4 regions of the Shewanella sp. Scap07 genome follow, and region 3 is predicted to be linked to each of the others. Evidence: predicted binding sites of a transcription regulator. Region 3 holds the regulator's gene; each other region holds the start of a gene.
What was found. Region 3 encodes sigma-54, which starts transcription at its own class of promoters, with help from an activator protein. Its sites were predicted from a motif close to GTTGGCACGNNNNTNGNNT; they were not measured.

Region 1 (4,218 bases), 990 kb from region 3:
AGCGTTTATCAGCGCTTGGAAAAATGGTGGCGACCTTAGCGCATCAAGTCAGGACGCCATTGTCTGCTGCTTTGTTATACGCATCCAACCTTGGCAGCAATAAACTTGATCAGCGCGGACGTGAGCGCTTTCAAGGCAAATTGGTTGACCGACTCAACGAATTAGAGCAGCAGGTCAACGACATGTTGATGATGGCCAAAGGGCGCCAACAAGAGCAGATGGTCCCTGTGCTAATGAGTGATGTCGTTGCCAGTGTCGTGGCTAATTGTGAACCTATTGCGGAAAAAAAATCTTGTCAGTTGACCTTGCTGGGTGATGGTGAGCATTTGGTGAGCGCCAATGTTTCTACTCTTAGCTCAGCGGTAAATAATCTCGTGATTAATAGCATTGAAGCCGGCGCCAATCGCATTGCTTTGCAAGTTACCCTTGAGAAGCAACATGTCAGTTTACATGTCATAGATAACGGCAAGGGCTTAGATTCTGCCATGCAAAAGCAAGTGTTAGAGCCTTTTTATACGACCAAATCACAAGGTACAGGTTTAGGCCTTGCGGTAGTGCAGTCGGTGGTATCGAATCACGACGGCAAGTTTGATTTTCACTGCGTTAAAGGTAAGGGCTGTAAAGCCAGTATAATTTTACCCTTGCTGAGCAACATAGGTACTGAGGAGGGAGCTCATGTCTGAAGGTAGGATTCTGTTGGTCGAAGACGACTGCGCCTTAAGAGAAGCACTGGTTGACACTTTGTTGTTAGCACAATATCAGTGTGATGACGTTGGCTCTGCAGAAGAAGCCATCGTCGCCCTCAAAGCGCAGTGTTATGATTTAGTGGTCAGTGACGTTCAAATGGAGGGCATTGGCGGCATAGGCTTGCTGCAGTACTTACAGCAGCATCATAGCCAACTGCCGATGTTGTTGATGACGGCTTATGCCACGATTGATAATGCGGTGAATGCTATCAAACAGGGGGCGGTTGACTACCTCGCCAAACCGTTTGCGCCAGAGGTATTACTTAACCAAGTCTCCCGTTATATTAAACCTGCACTGGTGGTTGATAGCCCGGTTGTCGCTGATGAAAAAAGCCTTAACTTGCTTGCCTTAGCGCGCAAGGTTGCTGCATCAGATGCATCAGTGATGATTATGGGGCCCAGTGGGTCAGGTAAAGAGGTCTTAGCACGCTTTATTCATCAAAATAGCCCTCGCCATCAAGCGCCTTTTGTGGCGATAAACTGTGCAGCAATACCTGAAAATATGCTTGAAGCGACCCTTTTTGGCTATGAAAAAGGCGCATTTACAGGCGCTGTGCAAGCTTGCCCTGGTAAATTTGAACAAGCACAAGGCGGCACCTTGTTGCTCGATGAGATATCAGAGATGGATTTGGGCTTACAAGCTAAGCTTTTACGAGTTCTCCAAGAGCGTGAAGTTGAGCGTCTTGGTGGCAGAAAGACCATTAAATTGGATGTTCGAGTACTCGCGACCTCCAATAGGGATCTTAAAGCGGCTGCTGCTAACGGTGAGTTTCGAGAAGATCTGTTTTATCGAATAAATGTGTTTCCACTCACTTGGCCTGCGCTGAATCAGCGACCTGCGGATATTTTACCGTTAGCGCGACATCTGTTACAGCGCCATGCGGAGCGAAGTGGAGTCACCACAGTGCCGCAACTTGATGACGCAGCGAGTCGCCGCTTGTTGACCCATCGCTGGCCGGGTAATGTGCGTGAATTAGATAATGTGATTCAACGGGCATTGATTTTACATAGTGGTGAAGCGATCACTTTGGCCGATATTGTGCTAGATAGCCAAGATAGTGAGCTTGATATTCACTTTGATGCGCCGCACCCAGTGCCCGAGGCTGAAGGATTGGGCGATGAGCTAAAAGCCAAAGAGCACGTCATTATCCTTGAGACATTGACTCAGTGTAATGGTAGTCGTAAAGCGGTGGCGGAAAAACTGGGCATTAGTGCCAGAACGCTGCGCTACAAAATGGCTAAAATGCGCGACATGGGCATTCAAATCCCGGCTTAAAATTGCTATCGACATCATGATGCCCAATACCGAGTCGTAAACTGACGAGGTTAGGTATCATGATGTTTTTGTGTGTCATTAGCGCTTAAATCTACTTTCGCTGTTTTAGTGAACAGTTAAACCTCATTAATCCTACAATTGATTCATTCATTCTAAAGTTGGCAAGCTAATTGCTTTATTGATTACTAACAATCAAGTTTCGTCAAAAACACGACGATGGGAGCTTAGTATGCAGATCGGTGCCAATTCATTATTCCAAGAAATGCAGTCTTTAAGTGGTGAAATTAAACCTTCAGGTATGTCGACAGGCATCACTCAGCAGGTAAACAACACCAGTGGCAGTGACTTTGGGCAGCTGCTATCTCAAGCCGTGGGCACTGTCGGCGAGTTACAATCCAACGCCGCTTCTTTGGCGACTCGGTTAGATATGGGCGACAGTACCGTGACCTTGTCTGATACTGTGATTGCCAGAGAAAAGTCGAGTGTTGCTTTTGAAGCAACAGTACAAGTCAGAAATAAACTTGTTGAAGCCTATAAAGAGATAATGAGTATGCCTGTATAAGGCGGCACTCATTGATTTTCAAAGCATTGCAATAAATTAATTAGAAAGAGCAGGTATCTATCGTGAGTACGGATATGGTGGTAGGCAACAACGCTGGCACAGCAGACACGACCTTGGCTGGTGGCGTTCAAGAAGAGCATAAACCAGGCGGCATTGGCGGCTTTGGTGGCGTAGATATGCTCCGTCAGATCACAATGATTCTAGCGCTTGCTATCTGTTTGGCGCTTGCAGTATTTGTCATGCTCTGGGCTCAGGAGCCTGAATATCGTCCGCTCGGGAAAATGGATACCCAAGAGATGGTTCAAGTACTCGATGTACTGGACAAGAACAAGGTTAAGTACCAAATCGATGTAGATGTGATTAAGGTTGCTGAAGATCGCTATCAAGATGTCAAAATGATGCTCAGCCGAGCAGGACTTGATAACAATGAAGCGGCTAATGACTATTTAAATCAGAATAGTGGTTTTGGTGTATCGCAGCGCATGGAGCAAGCTCGTCTTAAGCATAGCCAAGAACAAAACCTAGCTCGAACGATTGAAGAGTTACGCAGTATTACCCGTGCCAAAGTGATCTTGGCCATTCCAAAAGAAAATGTTTTTGCTAGAAATCGCTCTAAGCCAAGTGCAACTGTGGTTGTGAGCACGCGCCGCGCAGGGCTTGGGCAAGAAGAAGTTGATTCAATTGTTGATATCGTGGCGTCAGCAGTGCAAGGGCTAGAGCCAGCGCGCGTGACGGTCACCGACGCAAACGGCCGCCTATTAAATTCTGGCAGTCAAACTGCCGTATCAGCAAGAGCACGTCGTGAGCTAGAAATTGTTCAGCAAAAAGAAGCGGAATACCGCAACAAAGTTGAATCTATTCTGATGCCCATTTTAGGCCCCGAGAATTTTACCTCGCAAGTTGATGTCAACATGGACTTCACAGCGGTAGAGCAAACAGCCAAGCGTTATAACCCCGATCTGCCAGCGATTCGCAGTGAGATGACCGTTGAGAATAATGCCAACGGCGGCACCATTGGCGGAATTCCTGGCGCGCTGACTAATCAGCCACCTATGGAGTCAAATATTCCACAGGACGCGCTTAATCAAGACCAAGCGGCTGAAAGTACAGGTAGTAGCCATCGAGAAGCAACACGAAATTATGAGCTTGATACCACCATTAGCCATACCCGTCAGCAAGTTGGCGTGGTGCGTCGAGTGAGTGTTTCGGTCGCGGTGGACTTTAAAACCGGCGCTGCGGGTGAAGAAGGACAAGTAAATCGTGTTCCGCGCACAGAGCAAGAGTTGGCAAATATCCGTCGACTGCTAGAAGGCGCGGTTGGGTTTAACGGCCAACGCGGTGACATGATTGAAGTAGTTACGGTACCGTTTATGGACCAGCTTATTGAAGAAGTCCCGGCACCTGAAATGTGGGAGCAGCCATGGTTCTGGCGAGCTGCGCGTCTATTGATGGGGGGCTTGGTGATTCTGGCGCTGATTATCTTTGTCGTTAGACCTATGCTTAAGCGCCTTATTTATCCTGACTCAGAGAAAATGCCTGATGAACCTAGCTTAGGCGACGAGTTAGCAGAAATTGAAGATCAATATGCAGCCGATACACTGGGTATGTTGAACCGTCCAGAAGCGGAGTACAGC
Region 2 (4,218 bases), 2.2 Mb from region 3:
AACTGGAGATGTGGTTCCACGCCCGGATCACCGACCGCTGACTAAGTTTGAAGCTCGCGGCCATCGCTTAGGTCATGGCGTTTGGGATTTAATGTTTGAAAGAGACCAATAATCTGTCTCAACTATCTACCTCACTAGGGAAATAAAATTATGGCAACACGTAGTCGTCGTTTGCGCAAAAAGTTGCGTATAGATGAGTTTCAAGAATTTGGCTTTGATGTTAACTGGACTTTCAATGAGTCAGTAAGCGAAGCGCAAATTGATACCGCGGTTGATGCGTTTATCGATACTGTGATTGAGCCGAGAAACCTCGGTTTCCATGGTGGTGGTCATAAAGAGTGGGAAGGCATTATCGCAACCCAGACTATTGGTAAGTGCACTGAGGAAGATCGTCAAGCGGTAAAAGCATTCTGGGATGGCCAAGACGTTAAAGATGTTGAAGTTAGCGACCTTTATGATATTTGGTGGAGTTAATGCCAGATGAGCAAATGCTCGAGCAAGTGCTCGAGCAAGTGCGACCCCTGCTAGGCAAAGGTAAGGTTGCCGATTACATTCCAGCGCTGGCAAACGTGGATGCCAATAAGCTTGGGATCGCTATCACCACGCTCGATGGCACCACCATTGGTGCCGGTGACTATTTAGAACCATTCTCCATTCAAAGTATCTCCAAAGTGTTTAGCCTCACGCTTGCGCTAACGCTTTATGAAGAGCAAGAGATATGGTCTCGTGTGGGTAAAGAGCCTTCTGGTCAATCGTTCAACTCGCTGGTTCAAGTGGAGTTAGAGCGAGGCTTACCTCGAAATCCTTTTATTAATGCCGGCGCGTTAGTGATTGCCGATATGCTCCAAGGTCGCTTAGGCGCACCTAAGCAACGTATGCTAGAAGTCGTCCGTAAGCTAAGCAATAACTCACATATTTGCTATGACAAGGCGGTCGCTGCTTCTGAGTATGAACACAGTGCCCGTAACGCCGCGATTGCCTATTTGATGAAATCTTTTGGCAACTTCAACAACGATGTTGATACCGTGCTTAAAAGTTACTTTCATTATTGCGCGATGCGCATGAGTTGTGCTGATTTATCTCGGGCAATGTTGTATTTAGCGAATGCGGGCACCAGTATTCGTGGCGACCGGTTGGTTTCACCAGTACAAACTCGCCAACTTAACGCATTGTTGGCCACATCAGGGCTTTATGATGGCGCAGGCGAGTTTGCCTATCGTGTTGGTATGCCGGGAAAAAGTGGTGTAGGTGGCGGTATTATAGCTGTCATACCCGGTGACATGGCAGTGTGTGTGTGGTCGCCTGAGTTAGACAAAAATGGTAACTCACTGGCGGGAACTGCCGCGCTAGAATCGCTTTGCCAAGCACTCGGTCGTTCGATTTTCTAATTCTGTTGGTCAATGTCACTAATTTTTAGTGGCAATGACTGCTATTTTCCTTCCATACTCCGTCCTATTATTAATAACTCCTTTAATTACAGTAATTTAAAAAGTTGGCATGGCAACTGCTATAACTATTATCAATAGACAGCTAAAGACTTTAGGTCTTATCAGCAATTAGATTAAATGAGCAAAAGGATAAAGTGATGAAGAAATTGGCCGCTTCAGTAGGGATAACCGCAATGGTACTGGCTACAACTGCGTCAGCATGGGCGCATGATGGTGAAGGTAACCATATTAGCTTTGGTGACAATAAGCAGTGTGATGTTGCGCTTAATTATGATGTTGCAGTTGAGCCTAAAAAGCTGACAGTAAGTGACGGTGGCAAAGAAGTCTATCGTGTAGAGTTTGGCAAACTGTTCGTTGAAGGCAAAGAGATCGCGTTGAACAGCAGTCAACAAGCACTGGTTAATGACTATAGCGAGCAAGTCTCTAAGCAAGTGCCAGAAGTTATCGAGCTTGTGAATGATGCGGTAGAAATTGCTACATCAGCCGTAAGTATGGCGCTAACGCCGCTATTGGGTGATGCCAGCGGCGCCAAGATTGACACCATGATGGATGGGCTTAGTGAGCGCATTGAGTCTGTGGCCTACCAAAATGGCGACAAGTTTTATATTGGCGCCACCGAGTCATCATTGGAGCAAACTTTTGGTGAAGACTTTGAAAAAGAGCTTGATCAGTTAGTGCAAAGCTCTATTGGCAGCATGATGATGACCTTAGGCAGTGAAATGATGGCCGGTGACGGTGACACTTTCGAAGAGAAAATGAACTCTTTTGGCCAAAGAATGGAGCGTATGGGCCAAGATATAGAGCGTGAAATGGAGCAACAAGCCCAAGATCTTGAAGTACGTGCAGAGCGCGTTTGCGACAACTTTGAGCAGTTACTGGTCACAGAAAACAAATTACGTGCTCAAGTACCCAGTTTAAAGAATTACGCGTTGATTGATACCAGCAACCAACCTTTGCGTGAATAGCGAGACTATTCGTTAAGCTACCTTTCTCCTTGTTGCGCCCAACCGCAATTGCAACGGCCTCAAATGATAATTCATTTGGGGCTTTTTTATGCAATTGTGTTGTGGGGATTTTCTCTTATACTTTTGCATTATCTTTGTTTAAAAATACATATTAGAAATAATGGGCAAATCTTTGGTATACTTAAAAAAATAATAACAATATCGATCAGATTTTTGACCAAATACTGATTGCGAAATTGACCCTACTTACGCATATTCTCGATTATTCAATGCAGTGTGGATTAGCCGTTTAACATCCTTACCTATTTGATTATTAAAGAATAATATTGGTGTCGCAAATACCTGAAGGCGATTTACATGTTAGAACTTTTGGAACCTATTGCTATTTTTACCCATGTTGCTAGGGCAGGAAGCTTTAGCTCTGCTGCACGCAAATTGGGCATATCTAAATCTAAGGTAAGTACTCAAGTTGCTGACTTGGAGCACAAATTAGGTGTGCAGCTAATACAAAGAACCACGCGCAGTTTGAGTCTGACAGAAGCGGGTCAACTGCTTTATACCCAAGGCGAAGAGCTATTAAGAGATGCGGATCAAGCGGTGGCCAGTGTCCATAATCTTAATGATGCCACTCGCGGTGTATTGAAGGTAGGGATTTCTCAATCATTCGGTACTATGCATATTATCCCCGCACTGCCAGAGTTTATGGCTAAGCATCCAGAGTTAGAGCTACAAGTTAGCTTGCTAGATCATAAAGTCGATGTCGTGAGCGAAGGCTTAGATCTGTTGTTGACGATGTCTGAGCAATTGCCTTTAGGCATGGTGGCTCGCCCACTGATGAAATGTCAGTTCCTTCTTACAGCTTCACCTGAATATATTGCCAAACATGGTCAGCCAGAGCGTCCAGAGCAGCTTGTTGATCATAATTGTTTGGTGTATCACGGCGAATGGCACGAACACAGTGTGTGGCAGTTTAAGCGCGGTGAAGATTACTGTGAAATTGGCGTTTCTGGTAACTTTAGAGTGGATAATGCGCCAGCATTGAAATCTGCAGCAGTAAGTGGTTTAGGGGTTGTTTATTTAGCCAGTTACTTGCTTGAAGATGAGATTGCTAAGGGCACGCTAGTGCCTATTTTACCTGAGTGGCAATTGACTAACCATTTGCCGCTACAGGCTGTCTATCCTCGTCGTAAACACCTTGCGCCCAAAGTCAGTGCTTTTATTGACTTTATTAAAGAGCATATTGGTACGCCTCCATATTGGGATGCGCCTTATGCTGAACTTTATGCGAAGCGTAAGTCTTAAATTAGGGACGATGTAAAATAGTAGATGAGCTAGTATTGTTGGCTTTTTGAACATTATAATTTTAGTTATTCTGGAAACATTGTTTCATATCTAGAACAAAAAGGCGACACCTTGCAGGCGATCGCCTTTTTTATTAATTAAAACAAATGATTATGTGTTGTTATTGCTACTTGTATTGTGCCGTTTTGTTTAGTTATTACTAATGGTGAGTGTGAGTTTTTATTGTCATTTGTTCTGTAAATAATACAATGGTGGAAATTGAATTAGGGTGTCTGAGACCCTTAAGAAAGCTAAAGAATGACCCCTCTTGGCTTTTTTTCGCAGACAGCGGCAACGCGGCTTTAATTCAATGCTGACAGCGGTTTAAGAACTAAAACAATGTCGGCTTTAAACCATCATCCTAGTTTTTGGTTTACCCCGGCTTTTACCGGGGTATTTTTCTTTTTAGGGTCAACTTCGCTAATCTCATCCTTTATCTAACGGCGCTTTGTGCAAACGCACCT
Region 3 (4,218 bases):
GATTAATGCAGATGAGCTACGCGCGTTTACCAAAGATGAAAGTAATGGCAAAATTTTGGTTGCTACCGGTACCCCGGCAACGTATTCACAAATAATGGAAGATGGTCGTCCAGCAAAAGCCAGCGCCAGTGAAATTCGCTATGAACTTGCCACCCGCACCTTAACCCTAATTGGCAATGCCACACTTGAGCAAGATGGTAGCCAAGTGACCGGTAACCAAATACGTTACAACATTGAACAACAACAGTTAATTGCAGAGAGTACCGGCAATGACCGTGTCATTACGATTATCCAACCCGAAAACTACCAAGAGCTTGATGAACCTGAAAGCAAACCTCAGGAGCAACAATGACCGATAAAACGCTCAAAGCGGTCAATTTAGCCAAAAGCTACAAAAGCCGCGCTGTGGTTCAAGATGTGAGTTTAACCGTTAAAACTGGGCAGATCGTCGGCTTACTGGGCCCAAATGGTGCGGGTAAAACGACCACTTTCTACATGGTTGTTGGCTTAGTTCAGAGTGATAAAGGTCGTATCTTTATTGATGAAGACGATTTAACTTTAGATCCTATGCACCTGCGTGCGCGCAAAGGTATTGGTTACCTGCCACAAGAAGCCAGTATTTTCCGCAAGTTATCGGTTAGAGATAACATCATGGCCGTGCTGCAAACCCGTAAAGAGCTCAATACCGCACAGCGAGAAGAACAGTTAGAACATTTATTGGAAGAGTTCCACATTACTCACATTCGCGATAGCCAAGGTATGGCACTATCGGGCGGTGAAAGACGTCGAGTTGAGATTGCTCGGGCACTTGCGGCAAACCCGAAGTTTATCTTATTAGATGAACCGTTTGCGGGAGTCGATCCTATCTCGGTTATCGACATCAAAAAGATCATTGAGCAACTGAAAAACCGCGGCCTTGGTGTGTTAATTACTGACCACAATGTACGCGAAACACTCGATGTTTGTGAGCGAGCCTATATTGTGAGTCATGGCAATCTTATCGCTGAAGGCACACCCGCTGAAATCTTGGACAATCAACAAGTCCGTGCGGTGTACTTAGGTGAACAATTCAAGCTATAGTTAAACCATAGTGAGGGTGATGACTGTTGACAGTGTCATCACCTGATTAAATTTTGGGGATTAGAGAAACCCCATAAAAAACAAGCAAGCTTTCTCATTTTATAATTACAAAGAAGGGAATAGCAGTAAGATGAAAGCGTCACTCCAGCTCAAAATGGGTCAACAGCTCACCATGACTCCTCAGCTGCAACAGGCCATCCGCCTCCTGCAGCTGTCGTCATTGGAATTGCAGCAAGAGATCCAACAAGCATTAGAGTCCAACCCGCTATTAGAATTGGACGAAGAGCAAACCGACGCCAGCGATAGCAGCCAAGATGATAAAAATAGCGACACTGACGACTACAGCGCAACCACTGACAGCGCCAGCAATCAAGATAGCTCATCAGTAGAAACATCCGAGGCCCTCACCCAAGAATCAATGCCAGATGAACTGCCCGTTGATACCACGTGGGATGAGGTATATACCGCAGCCCCCAATGCCAGTTCTGGCGCAATGCGTGATGATGATATGCCCTTCCAAGGTGAAACCAGCGAAGGCTTGTATGAACATTTAGAGTGGCAAAAAAACCTCACGCCTTTTTCAGACAATGACAATGCCATCGCCACGGCTATTATTGACGCCATTGACGAGCGCGGCTATTTAACTCAAACCTGCGAAGATATTCTCGATGCCATGGGCGATCCGGAAATAGAACTCGATGAAGTTGAAGCGGTACTTAAACGCATTCAACACTTCGACCCTATTGGCGTGGCCGCCCGAGATTTAAGCGAGTGCTTGTCAATTCAGTTGGCACAGTTTAGCGAGAGTACCCCGCATATTGGCAATGCCAAGCTACTCATCAAAGAGCATTTAGATTTAATTGCTGGGCGAGACTTCCGCTTGCTGATGCGTAAAACTAAGCTCAAAGAAGATGATTTACGTGAAGCCATTGCATTGATCCAATCACTGAACCCTAGACCCGGGTTAACCGTTGCGCCTAACCGTGATGAGTATGTGATTCCGGATGTTACGGTCACTAAACAAAAAGGCCGCTGGGTGGTTGAACTCAACCCTGATTACATGCCAAAAATCAATGTCAATCAGCACTACGCATCTATGGCTCGTAGCACTAAAAACCAAGCCGATAGTCAATTTATTCGAGGTCACCTCCAAGAAGCGAAATGGTTCTTAAAAAGCCTTGAGAGTCGCAATGATACCTTGCTAAAGGTGGCTAACTGCATCGTTGATTTCCAACAAGGATTCTTCGAGTTTGGTGAAGAGGCCATGAAGCCAATGGTCCTCAACGATATTGCTGAAGCGGTAGAAATGCATGAATCGACCATATCACGAGTTACCACACAGAAGTATATGCACACCCCACGTGGCATTTTTGAACTAAAATACTTCTTTTCGAGTCATGTTGGCACAGATGATGGCGGCGAGTGCTCTTCGACAGCTATTCGCGCATTCATCAAGAAATTAGTGGCAGCAGAGAACCAGAAGAAACCACTAAGCGATAGCAAGATGGCACAGCTATTGGCTGAACAAGGAATAAAAGTGGCTAGACGGACCATTGCCAAGTATCGTGAGGCAATGCTTATACCACCGTCAAACCAACGTAAGAGTTTATGATCCGTTAATTGAACACTGGAGGACCTATATGCAAATTAATTTGACTGGACACCATGTAGAGATCACTGATTCATTGAGAACTTATGTTCAAGAAAAGTTCTCAAAGCTTGAACGCCATTTCGATCAGATCAATAATGTGCACGTTGTGTTGAATGTAGAAAAAATGCAACAGAAAGCTGAAGCCAAAGTTCACCTTTCCGGCGGTGAAGTGTTTGCCACTTCCCATAATGCAGATATGTATGCCGCCATTGACTCCCTGATAGATAAGCTCGATCGTCAGGTAATTAAACATAAAGAGAAGCTGACAAAACATTAACGATGGAACTAAGTACCATCCTGCGGCCGGAGTGCACGACCTGTGCCACACCGGGCAGTAAGAAAAAGGTACTGGAATTAATCAGCGATTTAGCTGCTGTCCAGTACCCTACCCTTTCCTCACAAGAGATTTTTGAAAGCCTATTGGCTAGAGAGAAGATGGGTAGCACAGGTATAGGTAACGGTATCGCCATTCCTCACGGTCGTCTGAGTAATATCGAATATCCTGTCGCAGTATTGGTCAAGTGTGCTGAGCCGATTGCGTTTGACTCAATCGACAATCAGCCAGTTGATATCTTATTTGCTTTACTGGTGCCCAGTGATCAGTGTGAACAACATTTAAGTACTTTATCCTGCATGGCTGAAAAACTTAATGATAAATTCATACTCAAACAGCTCAGAAAGTCCCATGATGAAGCAGAACTTTATCAGGTGATAACTCAATGAAACTCGTGATGGTATCCGGACGTTCCGGCTCAGGTAAATCAGTAGTACTTAGGGTACTTGAAGACTTAGGTTACTATTGTGTCGACAATTTACCTTTGCCACTGATGGACTCGCTGCTGGAGCAGCTGAAAGGCCGCAATGAACTGGTTGCCATCAGTGTTGATGTACGTAATATGCCAGAGCAAGATATCGAGCTGGAAAAGCAGCTTGCTAATTTGCCAGCAGACACCGAACTACTGAGCTTCTTTCTCGATGCCAGTGATGAAGTGTTGCTAAAACGCTACAGCGAAACTCGTCGCCTACACCCACTCTCCCATTCACAAGCATCACTAAAAGAAGCTATTGAGCTCGAAGGTAAATTACTCAGCCCTGTAGCCGACTTGGTCGATCATTATATCGATACCTCTAATCGCAATATTTATGATCTAAGTGATAGGGTGAGAGAGATCCTGCTTGGCACTGTCGACAAAGAGTTAGTTATCAACTTTGAATCATTTGGCTTCAAACATGGGATGCCGAGTGAAGCCGACTTTATGTTCGATGTGCGCTTTTTGCCAAACCCCCATTGGGAGCCGAACTTACGCCCGCTAACAGGGCTAGATGAACCGGTGCAGCAGTTTCTTGCACAGCAGCCGATGGTGAATAAGTTTATTTGGCAAATCGAGAATTTATTAGCAACTTGGCTACCGCACCTAGAGCGTAACAACCGCAGTTATTTAACTATTGCCATTGGCTGCACAGGCGGGCAACATCGTTCTGTGTAT
Region 4 (4,218 bases), 970 kb from region 3:
CTGTATTGGATGCGCGCATTAGCTACGCGCGGAGAGTCAATCGTGTTGTCTGGACGAATATCTTGCGAGCGCACGACACCGGTTAGACGAACAAATTCGTCACCATTATTGATGCTGATCCATTTTTCGCCACGAATAACTAAGTTACCGTTATTGAGCACTTGCATCACGTTGGCTGAAATACTGCCAGACAAGCTATTACTTTGGTCGGCGTCGGACTCACGCTTGGTATTCATACTGTCTTTGTAACGCAAATCAATTGGCTGACCGCCAATCGTTATATTGCCACCGCCCGCATATATGGGGTCTAACGTCAGGTCAGTTCCCTTCTTGATTTCGTTGTTAGCGCTTTTACTCGCTTGCGTCTCTTCCATCAAAATTACAGTAATGATGTCACCAACTTTCAGTGCTTTAATGTCTGAATACAGGCTTGAAGCTTGGCTATCTTGATAAACTGAGCCAGTGGCTGCGATTTTAGTTGGCGGTGCTTCCGGGTAAACCGGCGCATAATACGGGTCATCTGGAATAGGCTTAGTATTCGATGAACTGCAACCTGCCAAAATTGCAGCAGCGGTTAGACATATCAGTAATTTATTCATCAATGCCTCCGTTTACAGATTCTGGTTAACATAAGAGAGCATCTGGTCAACGGCAGAGATAACCTTAGAGTTCATCTCGTAAATGCGTTGACTTTCAATTAGGTTCACCAGCTCTTCCGTTACATTGACGTTAGAAGTTTCTAGCGCACCTTGACGAATCGCGCCCATGCCATCCAGTGAAGCCGTGCCTTGAATTGGCGTACCGCTCGCACCGGTCTCTAAATATAAATTTTGTCCCATCGGATCTAAGCCACTTGGATTGATGAAATCCGTCATACTCAGCTCACCCACAACTTGGTTATCTGCAGTGCCAGGGGTTTTCACTGACACCTCGCCTTCCGCCGACACAGTGATGCTAATGGCATCATCGGGAATGGTAATGGGCGGCTGTACCACATACCCTGAACCTGGCGTGACTATTTGCCCGGTGTCATCAAGGGTAAACTGGCCATTACGGGTATAAGCGGCTGTGCCGTCGGGTAACTGCACTTCAAAAAAGCCTGGGCCTTCTACCATTAAATCCAGCGAGTTATCGGTGGTCAGCATGTTGCCTTGGGTAAACATCTTTTGAGTGGCGACCACCTTGGTGCCGGCGCCAATATTTAGGCCGTTCGGCAATTTGGTATTTGAGGCACTTATGCCGCCAGCTTGATTGACAGTTTGGTACAGTAAATCTTCAAATACAGCGCGGCTTTTCTTATAACCAACAGTGCTGGCATTAGCGACGTTGTTTGATATGACCGAAATATCGGTTTGCTGGGCATCAAGACCAGTCTTACTTATCCATAACGCGGGATGCATACTCTTTCTCCTAGCTAATGCGCATTAATGTTGAAGAAGCCTGATCGGTTTCTTCTGCGGTTTTCATCATCTTGACCTGCATCTCAAATTGACGTTGCATGTCAATCAGCGAGACCATCTCTTCAACAGCATTGACATTGCTGCCCTCGATAGCACCGCTCTCTACTGAAACAAAGGGGTTAGCGGGCGCGATTTCACCGGATATCTGTCTAAATAATCCGTCTTCACCACGCATTAAATTCTCGTTGCCTGGACTCACTAGCTTTATGCGGCCAACCTCTTCAATAACCTCAGCAGTTGAACCCAATGGTCTGACCGAGATTGTGCCATCTTGGGCAATCTCAACTTTTTCAATTGGCAGTGGCAACACTATGGGTCCAGCATCCCCCATGACAGGGTTACCACGGTTGTTTGACAACAGACCTGTAGAGTCAAAACTTAAGCTACCGGAGCGGGTATAGGCTTCTCCACCATCAGCACCTTGTACCGCTATCCAGCCCTCACCTGCTACTGCAATGTCAAGATCACGGCCAGTGGTTTTAATTGGACCACTTGCAAAATTGGCAGAAGGGTTCTCTGTCATCGCAAATACACGAGTTGGCAAGCCTTCACCGAAAGCCTGCATAGTGCGAGCCTGTTCAAGATCAGCTTTAAAGCCATCAGTATTTGCATTGGCAAGGTTGTTAGCTCGCACAGCGAGCGAATTCATATTCTGCTTAGCGCCACTCATGGCGACGTAGAGTAATTTATCCACTTGCAGCTCCGTCAATCTTTCAACTTAAACTTCTATTAACAAGTTAAAAGCAAACTTCGTGCCAATAAATGTTCATAATTTTGGCGCTGGCGAGTTTTTTAAAATCAAGCGGTTAAACCATTGAAGGGGTATCACAAAAAGGAAGGCAATAGCAGGAGGCAAGGTGTTGCCGCCATCGGCAACACCTTAATAAAATCTAGCGGATCTGCAACACGGTTTGTTGGAGGGTATTGTTAACTTCCAAAGTACGTGAGTTTGCTTGGAAGTTGCGCTGCGCTGAAATCAAATCAACTAACTCTGTCGTCAAATCAACATTGGATTGTTCAAGTGCCGATGAGCGAATACTACCAAATGTACCACTGTTAGCTTCACCCGCTAGTGCAGGGCCTGAATCCAAACTGGCTTTCCAAGAAGTATTACCGACTTGGGTTAGGCCTTGCTCATTAGAAAAACGCGCCAGCGCAACACGTGCTAGCGGCACGGTCGAGCCGTTACTGTAACTGGCATTAATTAGACCATCAGCGCCCACTTCCACATTGGTCAAACGTCCAACTGTGGTACCGTCCTGAGTCAATTCAGTGACTTCAAATGGTGATGCATACTGTGTTGGATTATTGAAGTTAACCGTCAATGTTTGCGTACCATCGGCACCAGGGCCTAATACGTTAGCACCATTAACACCTAGCTCTTCAGTGGTTATCACAGCAGGGTCACTACCGGTGTAGGCGCCTGTGTCGTTAAAGGTTAATACTGCACCTTTCCAACCACCCGCATTGGTCGCACTGCCAGTACCATCTGGGGTGCCATCACCATTGGTATCTGTTTGATAAGTACCCGCTGGACCGGCTAAATCAACTTGTTGGCCATCAACAGCATAAAATGCCACCCAGTTACTTTCACCGGTATAGGCCGCTTCTGGCGGACGCACAAAATAGGTCGTCATAATGTGCGGCTCGCCAAGTGAGTCATACATGGTGACCGAAGTAGAATTGTTATAGGTATCGGGATCGTTAGGATCAAAATTTGCTGGGTCTAATGTCGCTTCGCCGGCATTTAAGTTCATTTGCAAGCCAACATTTTCTGACATCTGTGGACTACCTGCAGTGTCAGGAATTTTGACGGGTTGCGTAGTCGTTAAACTCACTGATGTAGAGTTACCGTCGGCATCAACCGGGAAGGTTTGTAAAAAGTTACCCGCAGAGTCAACCAAATAGCTATCCGCGTCCACCTTAAAAGCACCAGCTCGTGTGTAACTATGATCTTGTGAGCCTAGTTCTGATGAGGTAACGAAAAAGCCACCACCATTGATGGCCATATCAAGTGCGTTATTAGTAAACTGCAAACTGCCTTGATGAAATTGCTGGGCAACTTGTGTAGTCGTTGCACCGCCACCCACAGCCGTTTTACTATTGGCAAAAATTGAGTTGGCATACACATCTGCAAACTCAGCACGTGACTCTTTAAAGCCAACAGTATTAACGTTGGAAATATTATTAGCCGTAGTATTTAGATCTTTTTGAGCCGCGGCGATCCCACTCAATGCAATGTTAAACGACATAGTTCACCCCTATCATAAAATTCTGTATAAATTAGGCTTAAAGCCAAATCTGCCCAAATGTTAAGTTTCAGACACTGCCAAAACATCACCGAGCTTAATGCCACCGATACCTCTTAAATTTAAGATGGCACCTGTGCTTGCTGTTCCGAGTGACACACTGGTTACGTGTGCATAGGTTGAGACTGGCAAATCTTGATTCTCGCCATCAACTCGTCCTGTCGCTTTAATGGAGTAATTACCACTAGCAACAGGCTCACCATTCTTGTCTAGGCCATCCCAAGCCACATCAATATTGCCGCCGGCACTGCCATCTACGGTATAAGTCTTAACTAGCTGACCTTTCTCATCTTCAATTCGTACCGTAATACTTTCTATAGGCTCTGGCGTACTGACAATACCTTTTAGGCTTGGATCCTCAGCTGAAATATGACCAGTATCTGACGGAATCAGTACTTTCTGGCCGACCAACCCTGACGCCTGCAACGCCTGACTCGATGTCATGACGG

Region 1: fliE (flagellar hook-basal body complex protein FliE) is a predicted target of sigma-54. The motif match lies at 2,180-2,198, and genes of this name have one in related genera.
Region 2: FLM48_RS05910 (YggN family protein) is a predicted target of sigma-54. The motif match lies at 1,492-1,510, and genes of this name have one in related genera.
Region 4: flgF (flagellar basal-body rod protein FlgF) is a predicted target of sigma-54. The motif match lies at 2,202-2,220, and genes of this name have one in related genera.

What each region holds. Positions count from the first base shown of each region.
Region 1 covers NZ_CP041329.1:3,265,207-3,269,424, reverse strand. Annotated here, with positions in the region: gene FLM48_RS14290 (PAS domain-containing sensor histidine kinase) at 1-683, shown strand, start outside; gene FLM48_RS14285 (sigma-54 dependent transcriptional regulator) at 676-2,022, shown strand; gene fliE (flagellar hook-basal body complex protein FliE) at 2,252-2,584, shown strand; gene fliF (flagellar basal-body MS-ring/collar protein FliF) at 2,659-4,218, shown strand, end outside.
Region 2 covers NZ_CP041329.1:1,338,023-1,342,240, forward strand. Annotated here, with positions in the region: gene trmB (tRNA (guanosine(46)-N7)-methyltransferase TrmB) at 1-112, shown strand, start outside; gene FLM48_RS05900 (YggL family protein) at 151-474, shown strand; gene glsB (glutaminase B) at 474-1,388, shown strand; gene FLM48_RS05910 (YggN family protein) at 1,586-2,413, shown strand; gene FLM48_RS05915 (LysR family transcriptional regulator) at 2,771-3,715, shown strand.
Region 3 covers NZ_CP041329.1:4,250,851-4,255,068, forward strand. Annotated here, with positions in the region: gene lptA (lipopolysaccharide transport periplasmic protein LptA) at 1-352, shown strand, start outside; gene lptB (LPS export ABC transporter ATP-binding protein) at 349-1,080, shown strand; gene FLM48_RS18725 (RNA polymerase factor sigma-54) at 1,211-2,692, shown strand; gene hpf (ribosome hibernation promoting factor) at 2,721-3,008, shown strand; gene ptsN (PTS IIA-like nitrogen regulatory protein PtsN) at 3,011-3,454, shown strand; gene rapZ (RNase adapter RapZ) at 3,451-4,218, shown strand, end outside.
Region 4 covers NZ_CP041329.1:3,281,643-3,285,860, forward strand. Annotated here, with positions in the region: gene flgH (flagellar basal body L-ring protein FlgH) at 1-599, opposite strand, end outside; gene flgG (flagellar basal-body rod protein FlgG) at 612-1,400, opposite strand; gene flgF (flagellar basal-body rod protein FlgF) at 1,411-2,154, opposite strand; gene flgE (flagellar hook protein FlgE) at 2,351-3,712, opposite strand; gene flgD (flagellar hook assembly protein FlgD) at 3,773-4,218, opposite strand, start outside.